2 regions of the Actinoallomurus rhizosphaericola genome follow, and region 2 is predicted to be linked to the other one. Evidence: predicted binding sites of a transcription regulator. Region 2 holds the regulator's gene; the other holds the start of a gene.
What was found. Region 2 encodes LexA, which represses DNA repair genes until DNA is damaged. Its sites were predicted from a motif close to TCGAACANNTGTTCGA; they were not measured.
Positions count from the first base shown of each region.

Region 1: uvrA (excinuclease ABC subunit UvrA) is a predicted target of LexA. The motif match lies at 2,748-2,763, and genes of this name have one in related genera.

Region 1 is NZ_JAMXMW010000025.1:125,915-133,570, reverse strand. Features, by position in the region: gene NE234_RS39045 (hypothetical protein) at 1-313, opposite strand, end outside; gene NE234_RS39040 (MarR family winged helix-turn-helix transcriptional regulator) at 417-881, opposite strand; gene NE234_RS39035 (MBL fold metallo-hydrolase) at 1,082-1,735, opposite strand; gene NE234_RS39030 (MBL fold metallo-hydrolase) at 1,891-2,709, shown strand; gene uvrA (excinuclease ABC subunit UvrA) at 2,875-5,715, shown strand; gene NE234_RS39020 (S8 family peptidase) at 5,930-7,216, opposite strand; gene NE234_RS39015 (hypothetical protein) at 7,624-7,656, shown strand, end outside.
Region 2 is NZ_JAMXMW010000003.1:593,845-601,500, reverse strand. Features, by position in the region: gene NE234_RS10445 (alpha/beta fold hydrolase) at 166-1,059, shown strand; gene NE234_RS10440 (cytochrome P450) at 1,114-2,361, shown strand; gene NE234_RS10435 (hypothetical protein) at 2,446-2,688, shown strand; gene NE234_RS10430 (hypothetical protein) at 2,685-3,242, shown strand; gene leuS (leucine--tRNA ligase) at 3,389-5,854, shown strand; gene lexA (transcriptional repressor LexA) at 5,984-6,688, opposite strand; gene nrdR (transcriptional regulator NrdR) at 7,339-7,656, shown strand, end outside.

The DNA.
Region 1 (7,656 bases), on a different contig from region 2:
GCTGCTTCGTCGCAGTGTCGAGCACCTCCACGGTCACCGTGAAATGGGGCGAGTCACCGCTGATGGTGCCGCCGATCGTGACCGTCCCAGAGTCTCCCGAGGTTTTCACCTGGCAATCGACCTTGGCGTTATAGGTCCTGTGGCCGAGCTTCGGCCCGCCCTGCGCGAACGGCCCGGGAACAAGCAGGCGCAGCGCGACGAGCAGGGCGATGGCGCCCGAGAGGACCAGGACGGCGATGAATGCCTTCCTGCGCTTCCGCGAACCATCCATGCCAGGACGGTCGTCGGCCAGCGTCCACTCATGCGTCGGCATACGACCTCACTCGACTCGTCCGGAAAGGGCATATCCACCCAAATCCGGACATGCAAGGCTGGAGTGTATAGGGAAACACGCCTCAGCACCGGCCGGCGGCGTGTCAGTCGCCCGGACTGGCGGCCAGGCTCTCCAGGACGTCGAGGGCCCCGACCAGCGCGGCGCGTTGTTCGGGCGAGAGCGTCCCGAGCCGCTCGACCAGGAACGCCGACCGTTCGGTGCGCAGCTGTTCGAGCTGGCGGCGGCCCTCCGGGGTGATCTCCAGGAGGGTCGCCCGCCGGTCGCCGACGTCGGGAGTGCGGCGGAGCAGGGCCTGGGTCTCCAGGGAGGCGACCAACCGGCTCTGCGTGGGCGCGCTGACGCCCTCGTGAGCCGCCAGGTCGCCGAGGCGCACCGGACCGAGCGCCTCCAGGCTCGACAGGGTCGACGCCTGGCTCGACGTGAGGGTCCGGGGGCCGTACTGGCGGACGCGACGGCTCAGCCGGCCCAGCGTCATGCGCAGCCGCGCCGCGAGCTCAACGTCCGTCATGGCCTCGGTCTCGGCCGCCGGCCTGGTCACGCCCGTCATGTGTTCCTTATCCGGCTCGCGTCTCCGACGCGCTGGTCACGCGCGTCTCCTTCCATCATCCCCGCACCGCGGCGGCCGGCATGCCCGGACGCACGAGAAACCGCCGGAACGGGCGCCGAACACACCGGTCCGCAGGAGTCCCGCGGGATGTATCAGGGCAACGACCGAAGGATGATGATCGTGGCGTGATGTGATCAGGATCACCATCCCCGGGCGCGCCACTCCGGGAGGTGCGGGCGTTCACGGCCGAGGGTGGTGTCCTTGCCGTGGCCGGGGTAGACCCAGGTCTCGTCCGGGAGCGTGCCGAACACGCGCTCCTCGAGGTCGTCCATGAGCCGGTTGAACAGCGTCGCGTCGCCCCAGGTGTTCCCCGGGCCGCCCGGGAACAGGCTGTCGCCGGTGAACAGGTGCGGCGTGTCACCGTCGTCGTACAGCAGCGCGATCGACCCGGGCGTGTGGCCGCGCAGGTGGATCACGGACAGCGTGTGCTGACCGACCCGTACGGTGCCCCCGTGCCGGACCGGCTCGGTGACCGGCAGCGGGAGCGCCTCGGCGTCGTCGGGATGGGCCACGACCGACGGGTGGGTCGCGTCGACGACCGCGCCGAGCGCGCCCCAGTGGTCCTGGTGCCGGTGGGTCGTCACGACCCGGGACAGCGGCGCGTCGCCGAGGAGCTCCAGCAGGCGCTCCGGCTCACTGGCGGCGTCGATCAGCACCTGTTCCCCGGTCGCCGTGCAGCGCAGGAGGTAGGCGTTGTTGTCGAAGGACCCCACCGCCAGCTTGGTGATGGTCAGACCGGGCAGCTCGCGTACGTCGGGCGGGCCACCGACCTCGACGTTGCCTGTGTAGGACACGCACTCTCCTCCCAACGGTGATCGGGTCCACCGCACCCGCCTTCCATCCTTCCACTTCCGCCACGTGCCGCGCGGTCCTGTGGACGCGCAGGCCACCGGTTCCGGGTGCGCGAGCAGGCCCGCGTCTGAGCGAGCGCGGAAGTAGACTCTTGATCATGGGCGACGACCTGCCGATCTGCCGCACCTGCGGGGTGCAGTACGCCGAGCCCCGGCCGGACTGCCCGATCTGCGAGGACGAGCGGCAGTACGTCGGATGGGACGGCCAGCGCTGGACGACACTCGCCGAACTCCGCGCCTCCGGACGCCGGGGCGAGGTCGCCGAGGAGGGGCCGGGCATCCTCGGGATCGGCGCCGATCCGCCCACCTCCATCGGCCAGCGCGCGCTGCTCGTGCGGACGCCGGCGGGCAACGTCCTCTGGGACATGATCACCTACCTCGACGACGACCTCCTCTCCCAGGTCGCCGAACTCGGCGGCGTCGACGCCATCGCCATCAGCCATCCGCACTTCTACGGGTCGATGGTCGAGTGGGCGCACGCGTTCGACGCGCCCGTCTACATCCACGCCGCCGACCGCGAGTGGGTCGCCCGGCCGGACGACTCGATCGTCTACTGGGAGGGCGAGACCCGGGAGATCGGCGACGGGCTGACCCTGGTCAACGCGGGCGTGCACTTCGCGGGCGGCCAGGTCCTGCACTGGCGCGACGGGGAGGACGGCAGGGGAGCGCTGCTCACCGGCGACATCTTCACCGTCGTCCCCGACCGCCGGTACGTCAGTTTTATGTACAGCTACCCCAACCTGATCCCCGAGCGCCCCCGGGTGATCCGCCGCGCCCTTCGCCGGATGGAGCCGTTCGGGTTCGAGCGGGTGTACGGCGGCTGGTGGGGCCGGGTCGTCGCCGCGGACGGGGCCGGCGCCGTACGCCGGTCGGCCGAGCGGTACCTCGCCCACGCGCTCGACGACGAGTCCGAGTAGCTCGCAGCGGCCTCAGGTGTTTCGGTGGCGATCTGTGTTCGAACACGTGTACGGTTTCGGTGCGACGAGGGACCGCCGTGCGGGGCTTTGGAAGAAAACCGGCCTGTCCGCTCGTTAGCCTGAAGCCGACTGCCTCAACCGGGCTCTAGGGGATAGCGATACGCCGTGGCTGACCGTCTCATCGTGCGCGGAGCGCGTGAACACAACCTCAAAGACGTCTCACTCGATCTTCCGCGCGACGCGCTGATCGTGTTCACCGGCATGTCCGGCTCCGGGAAGTCCAGCCTGGCGTTCGACACGATCTTCGCGGAGGGCCAGCGCCGCTACGTCGAGTCCCTGTCGGCGTACGCCCGCCAGTTCCTCGGCCAGATGGACAAGCCCGACGTCGACTTCATCGAGGGCCTGTCCCCGGCCGTGTCGATCGATCAGAAGTCGACCTCGAAGAACCCGCGCTCGACGGTCGGCACGATCACCGAGGTCTACGACTACCTTCGCCTGCTGTGGGCCCGTATCGGCCACCCGCACTGCCCGGTCTGCGGCCGTCCGATCTCCAAGCAGACGCCGCAGCAGATCGTCGACCGGGTCATGGAGTTCGAGGAGGGCACCCGGTTCCAGGTGCTCGCCCCGGTGATCCGCGGCCGCAAGGGCGAATACCTCGAGCTGTTCCGCGACATGCAGACCAAGGGCTTCTCCCGCGCCCGCGTCGACGGCCGGCTCGTACGCCTCGACGAGGCGCCGAAGCTGAAGAAGTACGAGAAGCACGACATCGAGGTCGTCGTCGACCGGCTCAGCGTCAAGGAGAGCGCCCGCCGCCGGCTGGCCGACTCGATCGAGACGGCGCTCGGCCTGTCCGGTGGCACGGTCATCCTCGACTTCGTCGACCTTCCCGAGGACGACGAGCAGCGCGAGCGGATGTTCTCCGAGCACCTCTACTGCCCGTACGACGACCTGTCGTTCGACGAGCTGGAGCCGCGGTCGTTCTCGTTCAACTCCCCGTACGGCGCCTGCCCGGACTGCACCGGCCTGGGCACCCGCATGGAGGTCGACCCGGAGCTGCTCGTCCCCGACCCGGAGAAGACCCTCGGCGAGGGCGCGATCTCACCGTGGTCGAACGGCCACATCAGCGACTACTTCCTGCGGCTGCTCGGCGCGCTCGGCGACGCGATGGGCTTCGATCTGGACACGCCCTGGGAGCGGCTCCCGGCCAAGGCTCGCAAGGCGATCCTGCAGGGCCACGACACCCAGGTGCACGTCAGCTACCGCAACCGGTACGGCCGGCAGCGGTCGTACTACACGACGTACGAGGGTGTGATCCCGTACGTCCAGCGGCGGCACTCGGAGGCGGAGAGCGACTCGAGCCGGGAGCGGTTCGAGGGCTACATGCGGGAGATCCCGTGCCCGTCCTGTGACGGCAAGCGGCTCAAGCCGGTCGTGCTGGCCGTCACGGTCAACGACCGGTCGATCGCCGACGTCGCCGCGATGCCGATCGGGGAGTGCGCGAAGTTCCTGCTCAACATGGAGCTGAGCGAGCGGGAGAAGCACATCGCCGAGGCCGTGCTCAAGGAGATCAACGCCCGGCTCGGCTTCCTGCTCGACGTGGGCCTGGACTACCTCAGTCTCGACCGCGCGTCGGCCACGCTGGCCGGCGGTGAGGCGCAGCGCATCCGCCTGGCCACCCAGATCGGTTCCGGGCTGGTCGGCGTGCTCTACGTCCTGGACGAGCCGTCGATCGGGCTGCACCAGCGCGACAACCACCGCCTGCTGGAGACGCTGATCCGGCTGCGCGACATCGGCAACACCCTCATCGTCGTCGAGCACGACGAGGACACCATCCGGGCCGCCGACTGGGTCGTCGACATCGGCCCGGGCGCGGGCGAGCACGGCGGCCAGGTCGTCGTGAGCGGCCCGGTGAAGGAGCTCCTGGCCAGCGAGAGCTCGATGACCGGCGCGTACATCTCCGGCCGCAGGGAGATCGCCGTCCCGGAGACCCGCCGCAAGCGCCAGCGCGGGCGGGAGCTGGTCGTGAAGGGCGCCCGCGAGCACAACCTGCGCGACATCGACGTGGCGTTCCCGCTCGGCGTGTTCACCGCGGTCACCGGCGTGTCCGGGTCGGGCAAGTCCACTCTGGTCAACGACATCCTCTACACGTCGCTGGCCAAGCAGCTGCACGGCGCCCGCACGGTGCCCGGCCGGCACCGGCGGATCAACGGCGTCGACCAGCTCGACAAGGTCGTGCACGTCGACCAGTCGCCGATCGGCCGTACCCCCCGGTCCAACCCGGCGACCTACACCGGCGTGTTCGACCACGTGCGCAAGCTGTTCGCGGCGACCGCCGAGGCGAAGGTGCGCGGCTACCAACCCGGCCGCTTCTCCTTCAACGTCAAGGGCGGCCGCTGCGAGGCGTGCTCCGGCGACGGCACCATCAAGATCGAGATGCAGTTCCTGCCCGACGTGTACGTTCCCTGCGAGGTCTGCCACGGCGCCCGCTACAACCGGGAGACGCTCGACGTCCACTACAAGGGCAAGACGATCTCCGAGGTCCTCGACATGCCGATCGAGGAGGCGCTGGACTTCTTCGAGGCGATCCCGGCGATCCGCCGTCACCTGCAGACGCTCAACGACGTCGGCCTCGGCTACGTCCGGCTCGGCCAGCCCGCGCCGACGCTGTCCGGCGGTGAGGCGCAGCGGGTCAAGCTCGCCTCCGAGCTGCAGCGGCGCTCCACCGGCCGCACGATCTACGTGCTCGACGAGCCGACCACCGGCCTGCACTTCGAGGACATCCGCAAGCTGCTCGGCGTGCTGAACGGCCTCGTCGACAAGGGCAACTCGGTGATCGTGATCGAGCACAACCTCGACGTCATCAAGACCGCCGACTGGATCATCGACATGGGCCCGGAGGGCGGCTCCCGCGGCGGCACGGTGGTCGCGTCCGGCACTCCGGAGGACGTCGCGCGGGTCGGGGAGAGCCACACCGGCCAGTTCCTCGCCAAGATCCTCGGCGTCTGACCACGGCACCGCCCCAGATCCGGCTCGGGCCGGCCGGGAGACGCTGCCGGGACGAGTGACCGCGCAGAGGAGGCCGCCGGGCGGCCGGCCACGTCGGCGCGCGTGGTCGCCGCAGGTTGGCGACCACGCCCGTACGGTGCCAGGACCCAGGGGCGGGCCCGGCACCGCGGGTCTCCTGAGGTCGTGACCGCCCTCGTGCGGTGGACCGGAACGGCTACTGGGAGGGGCCTCCGAAGGGTGGGTGACCACCGGGGCCTGGTCCGGGCGCCGGACCGGGTCCGTGGGGGCCGCCCGCGGGGGGAGCGCCGCCGTACGCCAGGCCCATCGCGCCCGGTGGGGCGAAGCCGGCCGGCGCCGCGGGCCTCTTGGGCCGCCGCAGCAGCAGGATTCCGCCGGCGCTCAGCACCAGGCCGACCACGATGCCGCCCAGGCCCATCGCGAGCAGCGATCGCTCCATCGGCGGATGCCTCGACTTCTGGGTCCCATCCGGGGCGGCCAGGGTCTTCTTGCCGCGGTAGGGCATCGGCGCGCCGAGATCCGCGGGCGGCGAGGCGGCCGCGGACACCGCGGCGGCCGCGTTGATCTGCCCGTACCCCACGAGCGCGTCCCAGCCACCGGCCGGGTGGAGCGCCGTCCGGGTGAGGATCGCCCGGACCTGCGCCGGGGTGATCTTCGGGTTGCGGGATCGCATGAGCGCCACGACGCCGGCCGCCAGTGCGCAGGCGGGAGAGGTGCCGTCGACCGGCGCGTAGCCGCCGGTGTTCGTCGCACTGACGATGCCGACGCCGGGAGCGGCGATGGTGTTGTAGGTGTGCACGGTGGAGAACGCGGCGCGCCGGGGGCCGGGGGCCGTCGCCGCGACGGCGATCACTCCGGGGTACCCCGCGGGGTTGGAGGCGGTGTTGTCGCTCTCGTTCAGGTCGCCGGAGTTGCCGGCGCTGGCGAGGAGGGTGACGCCGTGGCTGATCGCGTATGCCATCGCCGAGGCCTCTTCGTCGTTGTAGTCGATGAACCCGAAGTCCGCGGTGCCCAGGGACATGGAGATCACCTGTGCGCCGTGGTCGACGGCGTACCGGACGGCCTTGGTGATCGGCGTCGGCGGCTTGTGCCAGATCTCCTTGGTGTTCTTGCGTGCTGGATCCTTCTTATCGAGGATCGCTCGAATCGACAGGATGTGCGCCTTCGGTGCGACGTGCAGGACGTCGGAGGCCATCGCGGTGCCGTGCGCGCCCCAGTAGGACATCCCCCGGCGGGCGCTGCTCTCGGCGAAGTCCGGTCCGGTCGTCACCTTGCCGCGCAGGGCCGGGTGACTGTCGACGACGCCCGTGTCGATGACGGCGACGGTCACGCCCGCGCCCTGCGTGCTCCGCTGGGCCGCGGCGAGGCCGAGGGCGGCGTCCTCCCATGCCGGCGCGGCCTGCGCGGGAGGTGCCGCCGTGGCGACCAGCGCGCCGCTCGTCACGACGGCCGCGAGGGCCGCGCGGATCCTGAGACGCCTCATCAGGTCCCCTTCCGTGCCAGGTCGGCCAGGTAGGTGCCGAACGCCTTGGCCAGGTCGTCGGCGGGTAGGCCCAGGCCATCCGGTCCTCGCTCCCGGAGTTGGTGGACAGACGCGAGCCCCAGGGGGCGGGCAGCCGGGCCGCGTGGCGGCCGTCCGTGGCCCCGGCGGTGACGGCGACGGCGTAGGGAATGTCCTCGTCGAACACCTGGCAGGCGGAGGTGCCGTTGCGGGCGTTGTCCGTCCATCGGCTCGCCGGTGTGCCGGGAACGGCGAAGGCTCGCACTCCGAGATCGGGCTCATCCGCGGACTTCACTTCGCTCATGTGCTCGACGTTCATCCTGGCGTCGCTCGTGGGCAGGACGATCACCGCGACGGTCGCGACGGCCGCGCCGGTCGGGTCGACGTAGGTGGCGCGGACGACCGCCTTGCATCCCTGCTGG
Region 2 (7,656 bases):
CGAGCGGCGCCTACGGTCACCGGCTCGAACCGCCGGAGGCCGTGACCTGGCCGATGCGGCGACCGTGTAGGTGGGCAGACCTTGGAGGGCGAGCGGCCCGTACGGTCACCGGCTCCAACCCCCGGAGGCGTGACGCGGCCGGTGCGGCGGCTTACCGTCGGCCTTATGACGGAGATCGCGACCATTGAGGCGAACGGCCTGACGTTCGGCTACCTGGAGGCCGGCAGCGGGCCGCTGGCGCTGTGCCTGCACGGCTTCCCCGACTCGGCGCACACCTGGCGGCATCTGCTTCCGGAGCTGGCCGGCGCCGGCTACCACGCGGTCGCGCCGTTCCTGCGCGGCTATGCGCCCACGGACGTGCCGAAGGACGGCGCCTACCAGGTCGGCGCGCTGGCGGCCGACGCGAACGCCCTGCACGAGGCGTTCGGCGGGGACGCCGACGCGGTGCTGATCGGGCACGATTGGGGCGCCGCCGCGACGTACGCCGCCGTCGCGCACGCTCCGGAGCGGTGGCGGCGGGCGGTGACGATGGCGCTCCCGCCGTTCGGGGCGCTGCTGTCGGGGTTCTTCGACTACGCGCAGCTCAAGCGGTCCTTCTACATCTTCCTCTTCCAGACGCCGCTGGCGGAGGCGGCGGTGCTGACGGAGGACCTGGCGTTCCTCGACGGCCTGTGGGCGGACTGGTCGCCGGGCTACGACGCCGCCCGTGACGTCGCGCACGTCAAGGACTGCCTGCGCGATCCGGAGAACCTGACGGCGGCCATCGGCTACTACCGAACGATGTTCGACCCGTCCCTGCACCTTCCCGCGTACGCCGCCGAGCAGGAGGCGGCCGAGCGCGTCGGCGAGCGGCCGGTCCTCTATCTGCACGGCGCGGACGACGGCTGCCTGGACGCCGGGCTCGTCCGTGACGTCGAGGGGCACCTGCCGCCCGGTTCGAGGTCGCGCATCGTCGCCGGCGCCGGGCACTTCGCGCACCTGGAACGGCCCGGGGAGGTGAACCGGCTCATCCTGGACTGGCTCGCCGGGGACCGGCCCGCACCGGCCGATGCGAAGTAAGTGCCCACTTTGGCAGAATGGGGCCGAATCGCGTTCTAGTCGAGGAGGAACGGCGTGGAGAAGACCCGGCCCGACGGGATCGATCTGACCGAGTGGGACTTCTGGGCGCGCCCGCTCGACGAACGTCACGCGGCGTTCCGTACGCTGCGGGGGCTGGCCCGGCCGGCGTTCTTCCGGGAGCCGGAGCTGTCCTTCGTGCCGCCGGGACCCGGCTACTACGCGCTGGTCACCCATGCGGACGTCGTCGAGGCCTCGCGCCGGCCCGCCGACTTCTGCTCCGGGCAGGGCGCGATCAACATCAACGACATGCCGGCCGACCTCAACGAGTACTTCGGCTCGATGATCAACATGGACGACCCGCGGCACGCCAAGATCCGCCGGATCGTCTCGCGCGCCTTCTCGCCGCGCATGATCCAGCGGTTCGAGGACCAGGTGCAGGCCGTCGCCGAGCAGGTCGTCGAGGAGGTCCTGGCCAAGGGCGGCGGCGACTTCGTCACCGACGTCGCCGCCCGGCTCCCGCTGAAGATCATCTGTGACCTGATGGGGATCGACGAGGCGCACTACAAGACCGTCTTCGACAACTCCAACATCATCCTCGCCGGCGCCGACACCGAGTTCGTCGCCGAGGAGGCCGACCAGGTCGCGCTGCAGCTCCTGCAGGCGGGACAGACGCTGAAGGACCTCGTCGAGGACCTCGGCCGCAAGCGCCGCGAGGAGCCGACCGGCGACCTCACCTCCGCACTGGTGAACGCCAACATCGACGGCGAGTCGCTGACCGACCAGGAGCTCGGCTCGTTCTTCATCCTCCTGGTCGTCGCCGGCAACGAGACCACCCGCAACGCCATCGCCCACGGCCTGCACCTGCTCACCGAGAACCCCGGGCAGCGGGAACTGCTCGCGTCGGACTTCGAGCGGTACATTCCGGGCGCCGTGGAGGAGATCGTGCGGTACGCCTCACCGGTCATCTGGATGCGGCGAACGGCGACCCGCGACACCGAGCTGAACGGGCGCGCGTTCGCGGCCGGCGACAAGCTGATCCTCTACTACTGGTCGGCGAACCGGGACGAGACGGTGTTCACCGACCCGGAGGTCTTCGACATCACCCGCGATCCCAACCCCCATGTCGGCTTCGGTGGCCCCGGCCCGCACTTCTGCCTCGGCGCCCACCTGGCCCGCCGGGAGATCACCGTGATGTTCCGCGAGCTGTTCCGCAAGGCCCCGGGCATCCGCGCCACGGGGCAGCCCGACCGCCTGCTGTCCAACTTCATCAACGGCATCAAGCACCTGCCCTACACCGTCTGACGCCACGGCGCCCGCGGCCCCTTCCCGTGATCCGCCTCGCGGGAAGGGGCCGCGTCGTGCGGCGGCTGCTGTTACCTTGGTAACATGGTAACAGTTGAGCGCGTGCAGACCGGGTTGCGGATCGAGCGCACCACCCTGAAGGTCCTCAAGGGACTCGCCGAGTATCTCGACATGCCCCTCGGCGAACTCGTCGAAGGCGTGGTGCTGCACGCCTTCGAGGGCAGGGCGCCGTTCTCCTCCGAGACCCTGCACAAGATCGAGCAGCTTCGCTCGGTGTACGGTCTGACGCTGACCGCCGCCGACGCCCACCGGCTGGAGGAGCGATGACGGCCGGCGGCGCCGGCGGCCGCGCCGCATCGGGGACGGACCCGGCCTCCGGCGGGACGGCGGGCCGGTGCGTCCTCACCGGCACGGTCCGCGTCGGGCTTCCGCCCGCGGAGGCGTTCCGTCTCTTCACGCCGGTCGGCGAGCGCGACTGGGTGGACGGCTGGGACCCGCGCTTCCCGGTTCCCGCCGGCGATGACACCGTGCCGGGCACGGTCTTCGAGACGACGGACCACGGCCGTACGACCACCTGGGTGGTCACGGGCCGCGAGCCCGGACGCGCCGTCGCGTACGCCCGCGTCACCCCCGGCGACCGCGCGGGGACCGTGTCCGTCGTCCTGGAGGGCGCCGACGGCGGGGACGGCGGGGACGGAGGAGGGACGGCGGCGACCGTCACCTACGAGCTGACCGCGCTCACCGAGGCGGCACGGGAGGATCTGCGCATCTTCGCCGCCGGCTATCCGGCGTTCCTGCGCTCCTGGGAGGAGGCGATCGCCGGCGCGCTGGGACGCCCGGCTCCGTCCGCCGTACCTCCGGCGTCCTTGCGTCTGCGATAGTCTTGAGGTATGCGATCTCGGCTGCTCCTCAGCCGGCCGCGCTGACCCGAGCCGTCAGCGCGGCAGCCCCTCCTGCGTGAGGGGCGTTCTCATGCCAGGGGCACGGTTCACCGCCACCCGAAGCCGTGCGAATCAGACGAGGAACCATGACAGGCGCCGACGAGAACTACGACCCACGGACGATCCAGGACAAGTGGCAGGCCCGGTGGGAGGAGCTGAAGCCCTTCGCGGCGAGCGAGGACCCCGCCGACGAGCGGCCCCGCAAGTACGCGCTGGACATGTTCCCGTACCCCTCCGGCGACCTCCACATGGGTCACGCCGAGGCGTTCGCGATCGGTGACGTGGTCGCGCGGTACTGGTTCCAGAAGGGCTACAACGTCCTGCACCCCATCGGCTGGGACTCCTTCGGTCTGCCGGCCGAGAACGCCGCGATCAAGCGCAACTCCCACCCCGCCGAGTGGACGTACACCAACATCGACACCCAGGCGGAGTCCTTCAAGCGTTACGCGACCTCCTTCGACTGGTCGCGCCGGCTGCACACCTCCGACCCGGAGTACTACCGCTGGAACCAGTGGCTGTTCCTGCGCTTCTACGAGCGCGGCCTGGCGTACCGCAAGGGCGGTCAGGTCAACTGGTGCCCGAACGACCAGACCGTGCTGGCCAACGAGCAGGTCGTCAACGGACAGTGCGAGCGGTGCGGCGCGGTGGTCGAGAAGCGCGTCCTGACGCAGTGGTACTTCAAGATCACTGAGTACGCCGACCGGCTGCTGGCCGACATGGCGGAGCTGGAGTGGCCCGAGCGGGTGCTGCTGATGCAGCGCAACTGGATCGGCCGTTCCGAGGGCGCCGACGTCACCTTCCAGATCGAGGGGCGCGCCGAGCCGATCACCGTCTACACCACCCGGCCGGACACGCTGCACGGCGCGACGTTCTTCGTCGTGGCCGCCGACGCTCCGCTGGCCGACGAGATCTGCGCGCCGGAGCAGCGCGCGGAGTTCGAGGCCTACCGTGACGCGGTCCGCCGCGAGACGGAGATCGAGCGGCTGGCCACCGACAAGGAGAAGACCGGCGTCTTCCTGGGCCGCTACGCGATCAACCCGGTGAACGGCGAGCGCATCCCCGTGTGGGCCTCCGACTACGTCCTGGCGGAGTACGGCCACGGCGCGATCATGGCGGTGCCCGCCCACGACCAGCGCGACCTGGACTTCGCCCGCAAGTTCGGCCTGCCGGTCCGCGTCGTCGTGCACACCGGCGAGGCGGACCCGGGCGAGACCGGGGTCGCCACGCCCGGCGAGGGCGAGCTGGTCAACTCCGGCCCGCTGGACGGCCTGACCAAGTCCGCCGCCATCCCCCGGATCGTGGAGATCCTGGAGGAGAAGGGCCTGGGCAAGGCCGCCGTCAACTACCGGCTGCGCGACTGGCTGATCTCCCGTCAGCGGTTCTGGGGCACGCCGATCCCGATCATCCACTGCGAGGCGTGCGGCGAGGTCCCGGTCCCCGACGACCAGCTGCCCGTGCGCCTGCCGGACGACCTGCGCGGCGCCGACCTGGCCCCGAAGGGCGTGTCGCCGCTGGCCGCCGCCGAGACCTGGGTGAACGTCCAGTGCCCCAAGTGCGGTGGTCCGGCCAAGCGCGACACCGACACGATGGACACCTTCGTCGACTCCTCCTGGTACTTCCTGCGGTACTGCTCGCCGGGGTACGAGGACGGCCCGTTCGACGCCGAGAAGGTGCGCCGGTGGATGCCGGCCGACCAGTACACCGGCGGTGTCGAGCACGCCATCCTGCACCTGCTGTACGCCCGGTTCTTCACCAAGGTGCTGTACGACATGGGCCTGGTGGACTTCACCGAGCCCTTCAAACGGCTGGTCAACCAGGGCCAGGTCATCCTGAACGGCTCGGCGATGTCCAAGTCGACCGGCAACCTGGTCGACCTGGGCGAGCAGATCGCCGAGTACGGCGTCGACGCCGTACGGCTGACGATGATCTTCTCGGGGCCGCCGGAGGACGACATCGACTGGGCCGACGTGTCCCCGTCGGGGTCGGTGAAGTTCCTGGCGCGGGCCTTCCGCGTGGCCGCCGACGTGACGTCCGCGCCCGACGCGGACCCGGCGACCGGCGACGTCGAGCTGCGCAAGGTGACGCACCGGACGATCGACGAGGTCACCCGGCTGGTCGAGGCGCACCGCTACAACGTGGCGATCGCGCGGATGATGGAGCTGACCTCCGCGGCGCGTAAGGCCATCGACGCGGGTGCGGGCGCCGGCGACCCGGCGGTCCGCGAGGCCGCCGAGACCCTGGCGGTCATGCTGTCGCTGGTCACTCCGTACACCGCCGAGGAGATGTGGGAGCGGCTGGGCCGTACGGCTCCGGTGGTCAAGGCGGGCTGGCCGGTCGCCGAGCCCGCACTGCTGGTGCAGGAGTCGGTGACCTGCGTGGTCCAGGTGGCGGGCAAGGTCCGCGACCGCCTGGAGGTGTCCCCGGACATCGCCGAGAGCGACCTGGAGCGCCTGGCGCTGGACTCCGAGAAGGTCCGGGCGGCCCTGGGCGACCGGGGCGTCCGTAAGGTCGTCGTCCGCGCCCCGAAGATCGTCAACATCGTGCCCGCCTGATCATGAGCATGGTGCCCGCCTGAACGGCGGACCGCTCCGGGCCGGTGCCGTGGCACCGGCCCGGAGCGGATCAGCCATACCGCGGGACCGCGGAATGATCGCGTCGTCGCCGGGGATCGCGGGCGGGGATCACATTTTGCGCAGGACCGCCACCACGCGCCCGAGAATGGTCGCGTCGTCGCCGGGGATCGGGTCGTACGCCGGGTTGTGCGGCATCAGCCAGACCTTGTCGTCGCGGCGCTTGAGCGTCTTCACGGTGGCCTCACCGTCGATCATCGCCGCGACGATGTCGCCGTTCTCCGCGACGGGCTGCTGGCGCACCACGACCCAGTCGCCGTCGGCGATGGCCGCCTCGATCATCGAGTCACCGGTGACGTTGAGCAGGAAGTGGGTGCCCTCGCCGACGAGCTGCCGCGGCAGCGCGAAGACGTCCTCCACGGCCTCCTCGGCGAGGATCGGACCACCCGCGGCGATGCGCCCGACAAGGGGGACGTACGCGGGGGCCGGCCGCGTGGGAGCCTCGTGGCCGTTGGTGACCTCGTAGGACTCGCCGTCGGTCTCGGCGGCGACCGCCGGAGATCCGGGCATGCGGACGACGACCGCGCGCGGCCGGTTCGGGTCGCGCAGCAGGAAGCCCTTGCGCTGCAGGGTCCGGAGCTGGTGGGACACGCTCGAGGTGCTGGTCAGGCCGACCGCCTCGCCGATCTCCCGCATCGACGGGGGATATCCGCGCCGCTGCACCGAGTCCCTGATCACTTCCAGCACCTTGCGCTGGCGGACCGTCAGGCCGCTCTCGTCGCCTGGGCCGTCCGGCATTTCCCGAACCTTGCTCATGGTGTCTCCGATGGATGTCTTCCCGGTGACGCGTCGCCGCCGGTATTCCGGTCCCGTAGTGGGACGTTATCGCTTCTGCGGTAAATGATCAAACAGGTGTTCGAAAAATGTGGAATTTTGCGGTCCGGGGTAAGTCGCGTTTAGTTCGCACACACGTTCGATGATAATTCCCGCGCCGGGTTCGCGGAAGGCGGGCCCCATTGTGCGCGCGTCCTTGTCGCCTCATCGTGATCGACGCCCTCGCGCGGCGGCCGCGAAGGGGGTGCCCGCCGACACGGCGCCGACACGCCCGTGGCAGGCTGAAGGGGTCCGGGACCGGGGCCCGCGCGGCCGTCTCCCGCATGTGACCGACCTCACCCCTGATGGCTGCAGGCGGCGTTTCCGCAGGTGATTAGGGTGTCCCGGGTCGATGCGACCGGTCGCCGCCTGCATCGGAGGGGGGCGACACGCCGACGGGGACGGCGGATCGCCACGTGAGCGGCCTCTTCTCGCCGGGTGCCCCATGCAGGTTGCGATGCACCCGGCCGGGCTCTACGGTTAACCCCAACATCTAGTAGTTACATAGATGTAGTTCACCATAGGTTGTGGTTACGAGGTGAGGTTCGCGCGGTTCGCGCGTGACCCGCTGTCAGGGGGAGGAGTCCGGAGCCGTGCACTGCCCGTTCTGCCGACACACCGACAGCAGGGTCATCGACAGCCGGACGACCGACGACGGGGCCGCCATCCGGCGGCGACGTTCGTGCCCGGAGTGCGGCCGCCGCTTCACCACCCAGGAGACGGTGCTCATGATGGTCGCCAAGCGCAGTGGCGTGACCGAGCCGTTCTCCCGGGACAAGATCATTGCCGGAGTGCGCCGGGCGTGTCAGGGCCGTCCCGTCAACGAGGACGCCCTCGCCATGCTCGGCCAGCGGGTCGAGGAGGCGATCCGGGCGACCGGGAACGCCGAGATCCCCTCGCACCAGATCGGG